DNA from 3 places in the Clostridium sp. DL-VIII genome. Region 2 is predicted to be linked to each of the others. Evidence: a T-box and tRNA genes for the amino acid it is inferred to sense, from the RefSeq annotation. Region 2 holds a T-box; the other regions hold tRNA genes.

Region 1 (5,715 bases), 2.8 Mb from region 2:
GAAGAAGCTAATGTAGTTGTTAGATTTCAAGGTGGAAATAATGCTGGTCACACAGTAGTGGTTGGCGACAAAGAATACAAATTGCGCTTAATACCATCTGGGATTTTATATGAAGACAAATTAAACGTTATAGGTAACGGAGTAGTTGTAGATCCAAAGGCTTTATTCGAAGAAATAGATTACTTAGAAGGTATTGGAGTTAAAATTTCACCAGAGAAATTAATAGTAAGTGATAGAGCACAGCTTATAATGCCATATCATAAGGTATTAGATAAGTTAAAAGAAAAAGCTAGAGGAAAAAATGATATAGGTACTACAGGCAGAGGAATTGGACCTTGTTATACAGATAAATTTGAAAGATGTGGAATCAGAGTATGCGATTTAATGCATGAAGATGTTTTTGCAGAAAAATTAAAAGAAAATATTGAAATGAAAAATGCTTATATTACTAAGGTATTAGGTGGAGAAGCATTAAATTTTGATGAAATATTAAATGAATATCTAACTTTAGCTAAGAAATTAAGACCGTTTGTTCAAGATACATCTGTTAAGGTATATGATGCAATTAAAGCAGATAAGACTGTTTTATTTGAAGGTGCCCAAGGAATGTTATTAGATATTGATTATGGTACATATCCATATGTAACATCATCTAATACAACAGCAGGAGGAGTTTCTAGCGGTACAGGTATAGGGCCTAATATGATTACCAATGCAGTTGGTATAACAAAAGCGTATACTACAAGAGTTGGTAAAGGACCATTCCCAACAGAATTGCTTAATGAAACTGGAGATTGGATTAGAGAAAAAGGCCACGAATATGGTGTAAACACAGGAAGATCAAGAAGATGTGGATGGCTAGACTTAGTTATAATTAAAACTGCAGTCAGAGTTAGTGGTTTAACCTCATTAGCTGTTACTAAAATTGATACTTTAGCTGGTTTAGAAAAAATCAAGGTATGTGTTGGATATAAATTTAATAATACAGTTATAGATTACTTCCCGGCAAGCTTAGAAGATTTAGCTGAATGCGAACCAATCTATGAAGAGTTTGATGGTTGGGATGACAGTGTAGCTGATGTTAGAAGTTATGATGAGTTGCCTGAAAATGTTAAGAAGTATTTAGCAAGAATATCAGAATTTACAGGCACTAGAATTTCAATAGTTGGAGTTGGTCCTAAGAGAGATCAAACAATGAGAATAGATAGTTTATAGTCTAGTATTATGCTCGGGTATTGACTTTCAGCTTGGTATAAAATATAATTCTATTGTAAACAATAAATACATAAAGTTATATTTAAAGAGGGTGAAAGTATGATAACTAAGGATATGACAATAGGTGAAGTAGTTAATACTGATGCATCTAAGGCACAAGTATTAATGAGTTTTGGAATGGGATGTGTTGGATGTCCATCTGCTCAAGCTGAAACTTTAGCAGAAGCTGCAGTAGTACATGGATTAAATCTAGATGATTTATTAGAAGCGTTAAATAGATAATAATATTTTGTTTAGTTAAGAGGATTTTCTTTTTGGGAAGTCCTCTTTTTATTTTAGTTTATTGTGTTAATATTAGTATATAATAGAGAATTTTATATATGAGAAATATAACATAATAGTAAAGGGGGAAAGAAATTATTGCAAGCCTGAAAATGATGTTTATCAAGCCAGTATACTGTAACAATTAAGCCTTATATATGTTGGCAAAATATTGAAAATTAATAAATATTTTAAGCGTGCAATAAGCAAGTATGAGTAAAGATTTTACAAAGAAATATGAGATACATTATTATGAAGTAGATGCTAAACTGAAATGTAAGTTATCATCAGTAATTGATTTTATTTGCGATGTAGGAACCCAGCAATCAGAATCTCTTGGCGGTGGAATCGAGTTTTGTGAAAAAAATAATTGCGCTTGGGTATTTTATAAGGACGATATAAAAATGTATAGGTACCCAAATTTTGGTGAAACAATAACTATTAATACTCAGCCAATAGGTTTTAAGAAGTTTTATGGATTAAGAAAATATACTATCGCGGATGAGAAAAACAATATTATTGGAGAGGCATCTGCATTATTTTTTTTAATTGATATTAATAAAAGAAGACCTACACGAATACAAGAAGAACAATATGATATGTACGGAATAGATGGAGATGTAGACTATGATATAAGTATGGATAGAATTGAGAAATTAGATAATGGACAATACACTAAGCAATTTAATATTAGATATAGTGATATTGACTCCAATAATCATGTTAATAATGTTAAGTATGTTGAATGGGCAATTGAAGCTGTTCCACTTGAAATAATTAATAGTTATAGCATAAGAAGAATTAAAATAATATTCGAAAAAGAGACTGTATATGGGGAAAGTATATTGTCATCTGCAACTGTAAAAGAGATTGATAATGACAATCTAAAATCGTATCATACAATAAGAAATTTAGATGGTACTGAAGTTACAGTATTAGAGGCTGAGTGGGAAAAGTTACAGGATAATTAAAATAAAAAAAGTTGTGATAAAACCTAGAATATTAATAGTGTTTTATTACAACTTTTTTTATTATTTATAAGAATTACTTAGAGATTTTGAGACGCTGATTTTCCAGCTAAGTAACCAGAACTCCAAGCCCATTGAAGATTAAATCCGCCACAATCTCCGTGAACATCTAAGATTTCTCCACAGAGGTATAAATTTTTAACTAGTTTAGATTCTAAGGTTAAGTTATTAACTTCGCTTGTATTTATACCACCTGTAGTAACTTGGGCGTTAGAAAAGCCATTTGTGCCAATACAATTGAAGTCCCACTTTTTAAACGTATCAACCAGCCTGTTAATATGCTTCCAGCCGATATTGGAGCAAGGCTCATGAATATCCTTTATTCCGACATCCTTTAAGATTGTAGGAATTAATTTTTTATGTATAACTCCAATTAAAGCTGAGGATATTTCTCTGTAGTCAAAGGTGGAAAAATGTGTAGAAAAGAAATTTTCAACATCTTCTTTGCTTTCATGCGGAAACATATCTACCCTGATTATTACTTTTGAATTTTTAGAAAGTGCTTTAGAAGCATAAGAAGATAATTGTAATATCGGTGGACCAGAAATCCCATAGTCTGTAAATAAGATCTCTCCAATTTCAGTACGAATAATCTGATCATCTATTAATATGGAAGCAGATCCATCGAATTTAATTCCTGATAAAGCTTTTAAATAAGGATAATCTAATTTCAATTGGACAATTCCAGGAAGTGTTTCTGTAATGCTATGTCCTAGCGATTTACCTAATCTATATCCTGAACCATCAGAACCAGTTTTAACAGCAGATTTTCCGCCACAGCTCAAAATAAGCTTATTGCAAGAAAGATTAGTATACTCATCGCTGCTTGTGGTTAAAACAAAGTTCTTCTTCTTACTTACAGAAATTACTTTACAATTTGTGTATAAAGGAATTTGTCTATCATCTAAGGCCATTCTGAGTATATCTATTACAGAAGAAGCTTGAAGAGATTTTGGATACATTTTGCCATTCTCTAGTTCTACCAAGGGCAAACCAAGAGATAAAAATATGCTTTCAGTATCTTTAACAGTAAATTTATTTAAAGCTTCTTGGAAGAAGTCATTATTTTCACTATGAAAACATTTATATGGATACGAAATATTTTTATTTGAAATGTTACATCTTCCATTGCCGGTTACAAGAATTTTCTTTCCGATTCTATCGGTGCCTTCTACAACAGCTACATCTGCGCCAAATTCTTTAGCTATAATTGCAGCCATTAGACCTGATGCACCACCACCAGCAATTATTAAATCGTGATAAATCATTTTTAATCACTCCTTATTTATATAATACATAAATTTTATCACAGTAATAACCGGGTTAAAAGAATTAGTGTGAAAAGTGCATTATTTCGGCAGATTATTAGATTTACCAGCGCTTAAGGGGATAGTTAAAATAGTACTTATGTGTTAAAGATTGGATTGAAAAAATAATTAAATCAGATAAAAATAAAAAAAATGAAAAAATGTGTTGACACGCAATCTAAATTTAGGTATTATAGTCTATGTGGTCAGCAGCTTGAATAACTAAAGGACATTAAGTTTTGACATTCAAGAGTGAAGACAATAGCATGGCTCCTTGGTCAAGCGGTTAAGACACCACCCTTTCACGGTGGTAACAGGGGTTCGATTCCCCTAGGAGTCACCATTTATATCTATCTTATGGGCGCATAGCTCAGCTGGGAGAGCACCTGCCTTACAAGCAGGGGGTCACAGGTTCGAGCCCTGTTGTGCCCACCATAAGATGGCTCAGTAGCTCAGTTGGTTAGAGTGCCGGCCTGTCACGCCGGAGGTCGAGGGTTCGAGCCCCTTCTGAGTCGCCATTTAAAATATGCTGGCATGGCTCAACGGTAGAGCAGCTGACTTGTAATCAGCAGGTTGTAGGTTCGATTCCTATTGCCAGCTCCATTTTAAATAAACATATAAAAAACTTAATATGGCTCCTTGGTCAAGCGGTTAAGACACCACCCTTTCACGGTGGTAACAGGGGTTCGATTCCCCTAGGAGTCACCATTTTATCTATCTTATGGGCGCATAGCTCAGCTGGGAGAGCACCTGCCTTACAAGCAGGGGGTCACAGGTTCGAACCCTGTTGTGCCCACCATAAGATGGCTCAGTAGCTCAGTTGGTTAGAGTGCCGGCCTGTCACGCCGGAGGTCGAGGGTTCGAGCCCCTTCTGAGTCGCCAAGTATAAACAAGCTTTAGTGTAAAATTAAAGCTTGTTTTTTTATTTAATAAAGAAGAAAGTAAATATTTTATTTTTATGAACATTGTAATTTCTATTACACTATGTGACTATTGGAATATAATTAATATAATTTCAAATGTGTAAGTTTACATATAATAATTATAATTAAGTATAAAAATGAAGCTATAGTATATTTATCAATATATACTTATAGCTTCATTTTTTATCTGCTTTTCTGTAAATTCTTTTTAATTCTTATATCTTCTGAATAAAATTTGCAAAGCCTAAACTCACCAATTAATCTAGAGGCAATTCTTTCGCTATATTGCTTTGTTATACCTGGTAGTGTTAAATTGGTTGATATGAGCATTTTCTTTTTAGTAAGAATTCTTTTATTAATTACAGTAAAGAGCTCTGTTACTGAGAATTCATTAAGATATTCAGCACCTAGATCATCAATTATTAGCAAATCACATTCTAAGATTAATGATTCTAAAGAGGAATCGTTATTAAATCTAATGTCTCTCAAATTCTTAATTAATTCATCAGAGGTCTTATATATTACTAAATAACCCATATCTAGCACAGCCTTAGCTATGCAGTAAGATAAGTAAGTTTTTCCGCTGCCAGGATTACCATAAAATAATAGATTTGTTGATGTTTTTGAGAAGTTCGGAAGATAATCTTTTAATATATAGTCCAGATTATTTTCCATGTTTTTTCTTGGAGAAAATTTCTCTTCCCCAAGTTTATGACTTGAAAATAAGTTTAAATCAAAATTATCAAAATTGTTATATGATATTGTGCTCTCTAACTCAGAATTTTTATAATATAATTTAATTAATTTTTGTTTGTAACAGCTACACTTAACATTACCTATAAAGCCTGTATCTTTACACTTATTACAGTGATAATGTAAATTTAAGTATTCAGGATCATATCCTCTTTCAACCAGCATTTC
Region 2 (5,715 bases):
ATTATGATGAAATAGCCTTTGTAAATCCTAAACAACTTAAGACTTAGGAGGAGCAAAATGAGCTATTTAAAAAAATATCAATGGGAACTAATCCCTAAAAGTTTACCCAAAGTAAGAAGGAATTGCCCTAAATGTAATGAAAAAGTGTGCTATATAAATAGTGAAAAATTTAGAGTAAATGCAAATAAAAACAGCATTGACATTTGGATGATTTATCAATGCGAAAAATGTAAGTCAACATGGAATATGGCAATATATGAAAGAGTAAAACCACATGATATTAATAAATATGAGTATGAAAAATTTCTTTCTAATGATGAAGAACTAGTTAAAGAATATGCTTTTAATTTAAGTATGTATAATAAAAATAAAACTGAAGTTATTCTAGAAGACCCTAATTATGAATTAATAGAGAAGAAATCAGAAGCATCTTATATTAATGAAAATGAACTTATTATTGAAATTGTTTGCAAGTATTTAATAGAGCTTAGAGTAGACAAGCTTTTGAGTGATAAACTTGGAATTTCAAGAAGTAAAATAAAAAATATGAATAAAGAAGGGTTAATCTTTATTAAGGATAATAAAGGTTCATTAAATATAAAAGTAAAAGATAGAATTGAGATACATGTTTTAAATTCAGCAGAAAATATAGAAATTTTAGAAGCTATAGAATAAGTTATTTTAACGGTCAACATTTATCTTAAATAAATATTTAGAATGATCTATAAAACTCTAATAGATCATTCTTTTTTGTTCAAGGAATCATATGTTTACATAAGTTGTACTCAAGAATTTACATTGCATATTTTGTGTTAGCATCTCTGTAAACAATAGTGCTGTAATTTCATTATCGCAACTTATATAGATATAGTTTGAAGAGCTATATACTTGTATTGTTTTGATAATTCATATAGAAAAGTAAAGATATTGAAATTTATGACGATAGTAATAATATGGATATATAACATAATATTTCAATCACAGATGGAATTTTAGTTGGTCAAGTTTAGCAGCATGGTTTACAGTGCGAAAGGAGGGAGAGCTCATGAGAATTACGGCAGGTATGCAAGCAAGATTATATATGGAAATGCTTAGAATTTCTAATGCTCAGAAAGTAAAAAGATCAGCAGCCTACAAGTCATCAGATACTATTACCCTAAGCGGTGCAGCTAAGAAAATGTCTCAAGTTAGTAAAAATAATGGACCATCATCAAATAGGAGAATAGATGAGTCTATTGGCCTCAAAAGTTATATTAATAAAGCAAAAGAAAAAAATGCAGAAACTATTAAAAGTGCTGGAGATAAAATAACATCGAGAAATTCTTATGTAAGTGAAACTGATGTATGTTATGAAGCATTAAATGATAAATATAACAAACTTCTTGAAGTAGCAAAATCTCATTCAAATCCTGAGGCTTATATTCAGGATAAGTATTGCAATGAAAATTCACTATATTATGTATCTGATTTAACAGATGAAGAACGAGAAGCTGCATATGATAATGAAATAAATATGTTAAAGTATGGGAAGATAAATGGCTGTAATATGAGAGATTCATTGTTTAGGGGAATAACTTTTCCTAATGCAAATGAGGAAGACGAAGATCAGAAAACATTCAACAGGCAAGTGGTTAATTCAGAGATGGATAATTTATTTAAAGAAAATGGAATTGAAGTTCCAGAAGGTACTAAGTTATCTTTTTCTATAGACCCATATAGTTATAATTTGACTGTTAATTGCACTGAAGAAAAAGGAGTAAAGGAAAAAATGGAAGAGCTTCTTAATTCAGGAGATAATTCAAGGGAATTGTATAATCATATTCTTTCATCATCACGATATGGGATAGCAAAGAGTACTCAATTTACTCAGGATGGATTTAGGAAATATGATTTGTACCATGAGGCTTTAGATGTAACTGGAATTGATATTAGAAGTTTAACAGAGAAAGATGGAAGTTATTATACTGATGATGGGAAAAACATTACTGATATTTTTAATTCTAAACTTGAAGAGATGGCTAAAAGCGGAAAGCCCTATGTGCCTAAACAATATACAGGGGTATGCGAAGAGACTTTTGCAAGTATGATTCAAGAAATGTCATATAAAGGTTGGAATAACATTCCTGACATGACGTTATCAATTAATTATAGTGATAATAAATTACAAGATGTTTGCCAAAATACTAATTATAGTGAAAGCTATAACAAAGATACAATTTATAAATATGGTAAAAATAGTTTTAATACATTGCCATATTTATAAAAAGTTTATAAAAAGTTACAAATCTAAAAGATTAAATAATGAAGGAGAATACTCGATGAAGGAGGTTCTTCTTCTATTATGTATGCTTAATAATTGTTTAGCATATGGAAGAAAAACTTCTTCAGCATTTGTTAGTACTAAATTATTATTTGTACGGATAAATTAGGTTTCGCATATGTTATGCTCTAGATGTTTTACATTGCCATTTTACTTTTATGCAACAATAGGCTTTATTATAGTTACTGGATTTATTTCAATGTTTCTTATTATTTTTATAATGTCTGTTAATGGGATTATCCACATTATTTACGCATCTAAAAATATAAGAAAGAAGAGTTTATTTTATATTGTTTTAATGCTATTTCTAATATTAAATTTATTTTGTATGATTAAGCTTTGCAGATTAATAGAAGTAGAATTATATAGTAATAATAAAAACTATTATTGACAAAATTTATACTATAAGCTATTATTTTAAGTAAATTAATAGATAAAAGCAATGAAAAAGAGGAGTAGAAATTTTTTCGCATTAAAGGAAACTAACTCAGGAGAGTTTGGGAGTACGGTTCTTTTAGCAAGGAAACTCACTCAGACGAGCTGAGGAGTACAGTTCTTTAGCTAAATCATAGATTTAGAAAGAACTAGCAAGAACTAGCAAGAACTAGCAAGAGAGAGGGAATAGCTGGAAACCCTTATGCAGGAAATTTTGAAGGTAGCTTTTGAGCTTCTTTAGTGAAATAGTAGTAGCTAAAGACGGTTTATCTGAGCCGTTATTTGAATTAAGAGTCCATTAGAGCATATACTTGCTTGCGTGGAAATAAAGGTGGTACCGCGAGTCTTCGTCCTTTTGTGACGAGGGCTCTTTTTGGCATTGAGACTCTGAATCTTTGATTTGGTTATTCGAAAGTCCGAAGCGAACATATGTGAGTCGGGTTTCCTGGCATTGAAAATCCAAATCTTTGATTTGGTTATTCGAAAGCCCCCAGCGAACGTATGTGAGTCGGGTTTCCTTTATTTATATACCTTAGCTCAAAAGATAGTTATTCATTGTGAATTATATATTTTAGTAAATTAACAGTCTGGAGGAATAGAAATGTCAGAAGAAATAAAAAATATATCAACTACGTATGATCCAAAAGAATTTGAAGATAGGATTTATAAGAATTGGGAGGAGAAAGGTTATTTTACGCCAAGTATTGATAAAAATAAAAAGCCATATACTATAATAATGCCGCCCCCAAATATAACAGGTCAGCTTCACTTAGGGCATGCTTTTGATGATACTCTTCAAGATATGCTTATTAGATTTAAAAGAATGCAAGGTTACGCTGCTTTATGGCTTCCTGGTGAAGATCATGCTTCTATTGCAACAGAAGTTAAAGTTGCAAACAAGCTAGCTGAGGAAGGTTTTGATAAGAAGGAAATGGGAAGAGAAGCGTTTCTAGAAAAAGTATGGGAATGGAGTGACAAATACAGAGCTACAATAAGAAACCAAGTTAAAAAACTTGGAGTATCAGCTGATTTTACAAGAGAAGCTTTTACTATGGATGAAAATCTTAGTGCTGCTGTAAAACATGTATTTGTTAAGCTTTATAATGAAGGTTTAATTTATCAAGGAAATAGAATAACTAACTGGTGTACACATTGTCAAACAGCATTATCTGATGCTGAAATTGAATATGAAGAGCAGGCAGGCCATTTCTGGCATATAAATTATCCGTTAGCTGATGGATCAGGTTTCCTTGAAATTGCAACAACAAGACCTGAAACCTTGCTTGGAGACAGTGGTGTAGCTGTAAATCCAAATGATGAAAGATATAAACACCTTATTGGAAAAACTGTAATACTTCCACTTGTTAACAGAGAAATTCCTATAGTTTCTGATGATTATGTAGATTTAGAATTTGGAACTGGTGCAGTTAAGATGACTCCAGCTCATGACCCTAATGATTTTGAAGTAGGAAAGAGACACAACTTAGAGATCATAAGAGTTATGGATGATAAGGGAATTATCAATGAAAAGGGTGGAAAATATAAGGGCTTAGATAGATATGAAGCTAGAAAAGCCATAGTTAAAGATTTAGAAGAGGCTGGACTTTTAGTTAAAATTAAAGATCATACTCATAATGTTGGTACTCATGATAGATGTGGAACTACTGTAGAGCCTATAATATCTAAACAATGGTATGTTAAGATGGAAGATCTTGCAAAGCCAGCTATAGAAGTAGTAAAGAGTGGAAAAACAAAGTTTGTTCCTGAAAGATTTGATAAGATATATTTTAACTGGATGGAAAACATTCAAGACTGGTGTATTTCAAGACAGTTATGGTGGGGACATAGAATACCAGTTTACTACTGTCAAGACTGCGGTGAAATGATGGTACTTGAGGAAGCGCCACATAAATGTACTAAATGTGGAAGTACTAACATTGAGCAGGATAATGATGTACTTGATACTTGGTTTTCTTCAGCACTTTGGCCATTCTCAACTCTTGGCTGGCCAAACAAAACAGAAGATTTAGATTACTTCTATCCAACAAGCACATTGGTTACTGGGCATGATATCATATTCTTCTGGGTTGCAAGAATGATATTCTCAGGACTTCACTGCATGGGTGAAACTCCATTTAATACAGTGCTTATTCATGGTTTAATAAGAGATTCAGAAGGAAGAAAGATGAGTAAATCTTTAGGAAATGGTGTTGATCCATTAGAAGTTATTGAAACTTATGGTGCAGATGCTTTAAGATTTATGATAGCTACAGGTAATGCTCCAGGAAATGATATGAGATATTACCCAGAAAGAGTTGAATCTTCAAGAAACTTTGCTAATAAGATTTGGAATGCATCAAGATTTGTAATGATGAACCTTGATAAAGATATAATGAACAAATATAAAGACTGCAAAGAATATTCTTTAGCAGACAAGTGGATATTATCTGAGATGAACACTTTAGTTAAAGAAGCTACAGAAAACATGGAGAAATTCGAGCTTGGAATTGCAATGCAAAAAGTTTATGATTTTATGTGGACTGAATTCTGTGACTGGTATATAGAACTTGTTAAACCAGTGTTCTATGGTGATGATGAAAAAGCTAAGGGAATAGCTTACAATGTATTAAACACTGTATTAATTACAGGCTTAAAATTATTACATCCAGCTATGCCATTTATTACAGAAGAAATCTTCACTCATTTAAGTGATGAAGAAACTATAACAACTTCAGCTTGGCCTGTATTTGATGAAGCTTTAGTAAATAAAGAAGCTGAGGCTGATATGGCATTTGTAATTGAAGCTATAAAAGGCTTAAGAAATGTAAGAGCTGAAATGAATGTACCCCCATCAAGAAAAGCTAAAGTAATATGTTATATTGCAGAAGATGCTAAAAAAGCATTTAATGCAGGTGTAGCTTATATTGAGAAGTTAGCTTCAGCTTCAGAAGTAGAATTTA
Region 3 (5,715 bases), 3.0 Mb from region 2:
CATTAGCAGCTGCTATTGGTGCAGGATTAGATATTACTAAACCAAATGGATGTATGGTAGTAGACATTGGTGGAGGTACTTGTGATGTTGCTGTAATTTCATTAGGAGGAGTAGTAGAAAGAGAATCTATAAAAGTGGCTGGAAATAAGTTTGACGATTCTATAATAAAATATGTAAGAAATAATTATAAATTAATGATAGGCGAAAAGACTGCTGAAGAATTAAAAATAAATATAGGATCGGCCTTTAAAAATTCTAGAAATCTAACATATATGATGAAAGGAAGAAATCTTATAACAGGATTACCAGATGAAGTAGAAATTACTACTGAGGAAATAAGAAATGCAATAAAAGAACCAGTAGAAGTAATAGTTGAAACTGTAAAAAGAGTATTAGAGAGAACTCCACCTGAATTAGCTTCAGACATAATAGAAAGAGGAATATTGATGACTGGTGGTGGCGCATTAGTACATGGATTAGATAAGCTTATTGAATTTAGGACAGGAGTTGCAGCAACTGTTGCCGAGAATTCTATTGAATGTGTTGTTAAAGGAACTGGTAAGGTTTTAAGCTACATAGATAAGTTAGATAGTGAAGTAAATTCACAACAAATAGTATTAATAGAATAGTATTAATAAATAACGGCTGGAACATTGTTCTGGCCGTTATTTAAGGCACAATCAAATAAATATCTAGTCCATCTGCTAGCCTATTTTTCATGTGCCTAATTAAAAAATATAAGGAAGGCATATAATAAGAAATAGTAAGTATATAATCATGATGCATATTTACAAAAGAATAGAGAAATATGTTTTCCTAATATAATATTATCAGAATGACATATTAATCATGCAAATCTGGAATATAGTAAATTGTTATTGCTTTTGTATATAATTTAAATCATAGGAAATTGCCCACGATTTAAATTATAGGCTTCAATAAATATTCTAGATATGATTTTTGCCATGTTCATAACAAAGGAAAGTCTTATACTACGTGAAAAAAAGAGTTCTGCATTATCGCTAGAGTCGACAATTCCTATGACAGAAGCAATTCCAACCTCAGGAAGCTCCTTACCTACTCCTTTGCCTGGATGTATCGCATAGTCTCGTATGCGAATTTCGCCTATATCACTCTCATCTCCTAAACATGCGTCAACACCAATTATGGATGCTTTAGGATGTTTAGTGTATATTTCATCTAATCGTTCATCTATATTTAAAGCATGAATTGGAAAAGATAAGGTTCCGTAAACTGGAAGTGGGAAAAAGTTTTCAGTTAATATGGATCCTACTAAAGGTCCTAAGCAATCACCGATACATTTATCAGTACCAATACAAACTATTACAGTATTTTCAGTAATGTAATTTTTAATTTCTAAAGTTAAATCATAATAAAATTTTGAATTTGTATTAGAATTTAAATCAATCAAGGACATATACCCCCTTTATAAAATGTATATGATGAGTAATCAAAAGATAGTATAAAAAAATATTTTATGGAAATTAATACAAGTAAAGGAGGTTAATATGAAGAAAGTTTGTGTATATTTATTATCAATATTTATAATATTACTAAATATTTATTTAATGTTTTTTTGGCAGCCAGAAGGTCAAATTGCAGCTAGTGATACTATTAGTAAAGAAATTGTGTCTTATAATAATGGAACCGTGTTTAAAGTAGATAAAGAAAAAGCATTAGAACAACTATCTTCTGAGGATAGAAAGGATTTTGAGAAGATACTAAAAAAGCTATCCGCGCTTGATATGGGGAAGATAAGAGAGTATTATGAAGAAGATAATGAAGAAGAAGGAATAACGAATGCTTTTAAGCTTCTAAACAAGAGGCTTTCAGATGAAGATTATAAAGAAATAGAAAGAATAAGTTCAAATTTTATACAATTAGACAAGGTTAATGAGAAAATAAAAAATAAATAAGAATGATATGTTAAATTGAAGTATATAGAAGAAATCAGGAGGAATAGAAGGATAAATTAGTCACACTAGTGGATATGAGAGTTGAAATAAAAGCTCTTTGCAGATATACTAATCATTGTCGATCAGTTGAAAAGTGACGACATTAAAGTAATTTGTTTTGGAGGAATTCCCGAGTGGCCAAAGGGGGCAGACTGTAAATCTGTTACGTTTCGTTTCGATGGTTCGAATCCATCTTCCTCCACCATTTAGATGGGCGCATAGCTCAGCTGGGAGAGCACCTGCCTTACAAGCAGGGGGTCACAGGTTCGAGCCCTGTTGTGCCCACCATCTAAAAAATAAAGTTTAATTGTAAAATGATAATTTTAAAGTGGATAACGTGCTGGCATGGCTCAACGGTAGAGCAGCTGACTTGTAATCAGCAGGTTGTAGGTTCGATTCCTATTGCCAGCTCCAATAAAATAATATAAGAAAGTATTTACTTAGTAACTTATATTATATTAAAAAAGAATATGGAGGAATTCCCGAGTGGCCAAAGGGGGCAGACTGTAAATCTGTTACGTTTCGTTTCGATGGTTCGAATCCATCTTCCTCCACCAGAAAAGAATAAACTTAGTTTGTTCTTTTTTTATTTTGTATTCTATAATCATAAAGTACTTTTTAATATACATGTATGTATGTATTTAGATAGTATATTGATTGCATTCTATAATGTTGACTAACTTTGCGTGATGTGGTAAAATATTTTTTGAAAATTAAATGATGTGACTCTTATCAAGAGAGGTGGAGGGAAAGGGCCCTATGAAACCCGGCAACCTGTATTATATAAGGTGCCAATTCCTGTAGAGGTGTTTCTACAAGATAAGAAAGTGATTTGTAAAATTATACTCTTCTTATCGAAGAGTTTTTTTCATTTATCTTAAATTTGTACAAACCTAATTAACAAAAGAAAAATATAATAATTATTTAAAATATTTAAGTTAAGGAGAGAAAAAAATGAGAAGATTATTTACTTCAGAATCAGTTACAGAAGGCCATCCAGATAAAATGTGTGACCAAATATCAGATGCTATATTAGATGCTTTATTAGAAAAAGATCCACTTGCAAGAGTTGCATGTGAAACATGTACAACTACTGGTATGGTAATGGTAATGGGAGAAATATCAACTAATTGTTACGTTGATATTCCAAAAGTAGTAAGAGAAACAGTAAGAGGAATTGGGTATGACAGAGCAAAATTTGGATTTGACTGTGATACTTGTGCAGTTCTTACATCAATAGATGAGCAATCAGCGGATATTGCTATGGGTGTAGATGAAGCCTTTGAATCTAAAAAAGGTGAAAAAGATGAGGTTGAAGCTGTAGGAGCTGGAGATCAAGGAATGATGTTTGGTTTTGCAACTAATGAAACTGAAGACTTTATGCCACTTCCAATATTTATGGCTCATAAGTTATCAAGAAGACTTACAGAAGTAAGAAAGAATGATACATTAGGATATTTAAGACCAGATGGTAAAACTCAAGTTACAGTTGAATATGAAGATAATAAGCCAAAGAGAATTGATACTATCGTTATATCAACACAACATGATGATAAAGTTTCTTTAGAACAAATCCAAGCAGATGTTAAGAAGTATGTTATTGATGCTGTTGTTCCAGCTGAATTATTAGATAGCAAAACTAGATACTTCATTAATCCAACAGGAAGATTCGTTGTTGGAGGACCTCAAGGAGATTCTGGTTTAACAGGAAGAAAGATAATAGTTGATACATACGGTGGATATGGAAGACACGGCGGTGGTGCTTTCTCAGGAAAAGATCCAACAAAGGTAGATAGATCAGCTGCTTATGCTGCAAGATGGGTTGCTAAAAATTTAGTTGCTGCAGGTGTTGCAGATAAGCTAGAAATTCAATTAGCATATGCAATTGGTGTTGCTAAGCCAGTGTCAATCGAAGTTGAAACATTTGGAACAGGAAAAATAGATGAAGATAAAATCGTTGAAATAGTAGAAAAAGTGTTTGATTTAAGACCAGGAGCTATAATTAGAGATCTTGATTTAAGAAGACCTATATATAAACAAACAGCTGCTTATGGACACTTTGGAAGAAATGATTTAAATTTACCATGGGAACAATTAAATAAAGTAGAAGAAATAAAAAAATATATATAATGATTATATGCAAGCTGCCTTAAAGTTGATTTAAGGCAGCTTTTCGCTGCAGAAAATTATAGATACTACAGTAAGAGGATATAATTATAACACAAAGGCAATACTTGATGAAAAGTTAGCGTATAATGTATTTATGATATAATAAAAACAAAGTGAAGATTAAGATAGGTCGTAAATTAATATACATAAAAGAGTTGGAGAGATCTTATGGAAGTTCTAAGTGGTTTTATTGAAAATATTGTTTTTAAAAGTGAAGATACAGGTTATGTAGTTTGCAGGATTAGGACAGAGAAAAATTTAATCAGTGCTGTAGGTACAGTTCCTTTTTTAAAAGAAGGCCAAAATGTAAAGTTAACAGGTTATTGGACTGTGCATAAGCAGTTTGGTAATCAATTTAATATTCAAGATTATGAAGAACTTCTACCAACTTCATTAGATGGTATAGAAAAATATTTAAGCGCTGGTATAATCCATGGGATAGGTCCAGTTACAGCTAAAAAGATAATAGGTAAGTTTGGAGAAGATACCCTTGATATAATGGAAAACCACATTGAAAGACTTATGGAGATAGAGGGGATAGGAGAAAAGAAGTTTCAGATTATATATGAATCCTATGTAGAGCAGCAAGGTCTAAAGGATATAATTTTGTATTTTAATAAACATGGAGTAACTAATAATCAATGCGTAAAAATTTACAAAAAGTTTGGACCAAATGCAAGGCAGATAGTATGCAATAATCCTTATATACTATGTGATGAGATTTCAGGTATTGGATTTAAAACAGCAGATAGAATTGCTATGAGCATTGGCGTTAAAAGTGATTCTGACTTTAGAATTCAAAGTGGGATTAAGTATGTTATGAATCAATTTTGCGCCTCAGGAAACACATTTATGCCAAAAGATAATATAATAGAAGAATGTGAAAGAAATTTATTGATTTCAAGAGATGTGATAGAAAAAAACATCTATGATATGGCAGCAAAACAGATAATAGTTGTTGAAAAAATTAATGGCATTGAAGCAGGATTCTTACTTCAGTATTACTATTGTGAGCTTGGAGTAACAAGCAAAATAATAACTTTAGGATTGCAGCAAATACAAACAATAAACTCAGATATTGATTTTGAGATTGATGTTTTTGAAAAGGAACAGAAAATAAAATTTGCTGAGTCTCAAAGGGAGGCAATACTTGGGGCATTTAGTAATGGAATAGAAATAATAACAGGTGGACCAGGAACAGGAAAAACAACAATTATAAAGGCAATAATACATATCTATGAGAATAATGGTATGAAGGTAATCCTTGGAGCTCCAACAGGAAGAGCTGCTAAGAGAATGACTGAGTCAACAGGAAGAGGAGCTAAAACCATACATAGGCTTCTCGAAATGGGAGTTTCAGAAGAGGATGAGTCAGTTTTTGAGAGAGGAGAATCCTCGCCTTTAGATTGTGATGTAATAATAATTGATGAAGCATCTATGATTGATATAATCTTAATGCAGAATTTACTTAAGGCTATTAAATTAGGTACAAGATTAATAATTGTTGGAGACGTTGATCAATTACCGTCTGTTGGAGCAGGAAATGTATTAAAGGATCTTATAGAGAGTG

Evidence for each region. The T-box of region 2 lies ahead of CDLVIII_RS17915 (valine--tRNA ligase). A T-box ahead of a tRNA ligase gene usually reads a tRNA of that ligase, here a tRNA-Val.
Region 1: it encodes a tRNA-Val, which carries the amino acid that the T-box ahead of CDLVIII_RS17915 (valine--tRNA ligase) is inferred to sense. The anticodon was not compared.
Region 3: it encodes a tRNA-Val, which carries the amino acid that the T-box ahead of CDLVIII_RS17915 (valine--tRNA ligase) is inferred to sense. The anticodon was not compared.

The regions. Positions count from the first base shown of each region.
Region 1 is NZ_CM001240.1:221,711-227,425, reverse strand. It holds gene CDLVIII_RS01045 (adenylosuccinate synthase) at 1-1,215, shown strand, start outside; gene CDLVIII_RS01040 (DUF1858 domain-containing protein) at 1,315-1,497, shown strand; gene CDLVIII_RS01035 (acyl-ACP thioesterase domain-containing protein) at 1,749-2,507, shown strand; gene CDLVIII_RS01030 (NAD(P)/FAD-dependent oxidoreductase) at 2,585-3,832, opposite strand; tRNA gene CDLVIII_RS01025 (tRNA-Glu) at 4,140-4,214, shown strand; tRNA gene CDLVIII_RS01020 (tRNA-Val) at 4,231-4,306, shown strand; tRNA gene CDLVIII_RS01015 (tRNA-Asp) at 4,313-4,389, shown strand; tRNA gene CDLVIII_RS01010 (tRNA-Thr) at 4,400-4,474, shown strand; tRNA gene CDLVIII_RS01005 (tRNA-Glu) at 4,505-4,579, shown strand; tRNA gene CDLVIII_RS01000 (tRNA-Val) at 4,595-4,670, shown strand; tRNA gene CDLVIII_RS00995 (tRNA-Asp) at 4,677-4,753, shown strand; gene CDLVIII_RS00990 (ATP-binding protein) at 4,978-5,715, opposite strand, start outside.
Region 2 is NZ_CM001240.1:3,881,646-3,887,360, reverse strand. It holds gene CDLVIII_RS17925 (DUF1062 domain-containing protein) at 58-675, shown strand; gene CDLVIII_RS17920 (DUF4885 family protein) at 1,046-2,263, shown strand; T-box leader at 2,754-3,113, shown strand; gene CDLVIII_RS17915 (valine--tRNA ligase) at 3,357-5,715, shown strand, end outside.
Region 3 is NZ_CM001240.1:866,316-872,030, forward strand. It holds gene CDLVIII_RS04000 (rod shape-determining protein) at 1-629, shown strand, start outside; gene yyaC (spore protease YyaC) at 896-1,438, opposite strand; gene CDLVIII_RS04010 (hypothetical protein) at 1,530-1,937, shown strand; tRNA gene CDLVIII_RS04015 (tRNA-Tyr) at 2,097-2,181, shown strand; tRNA gene CDLVIII_RS04020 (tRNA-Val) at 2,189-2,264, shown strand; tRNA gene CDLVIII_RS04025 (tRNA-Thr) at 2,316-2,390, shown strand; tRNA gene CDLVIII_RS04030 (tRNA-Tyr) at 2,449-2,533, shown strand; SAM riboswitch class I at 2,703-2,802, shown strand; gene metK (methionine adenosyltransferase) at 2,931-4,106, shown strand; gene CDLVIII_RS04040 (ATP-dependent RecD-like DNA helicase) at 4,314-5,715, shown strand, end outside.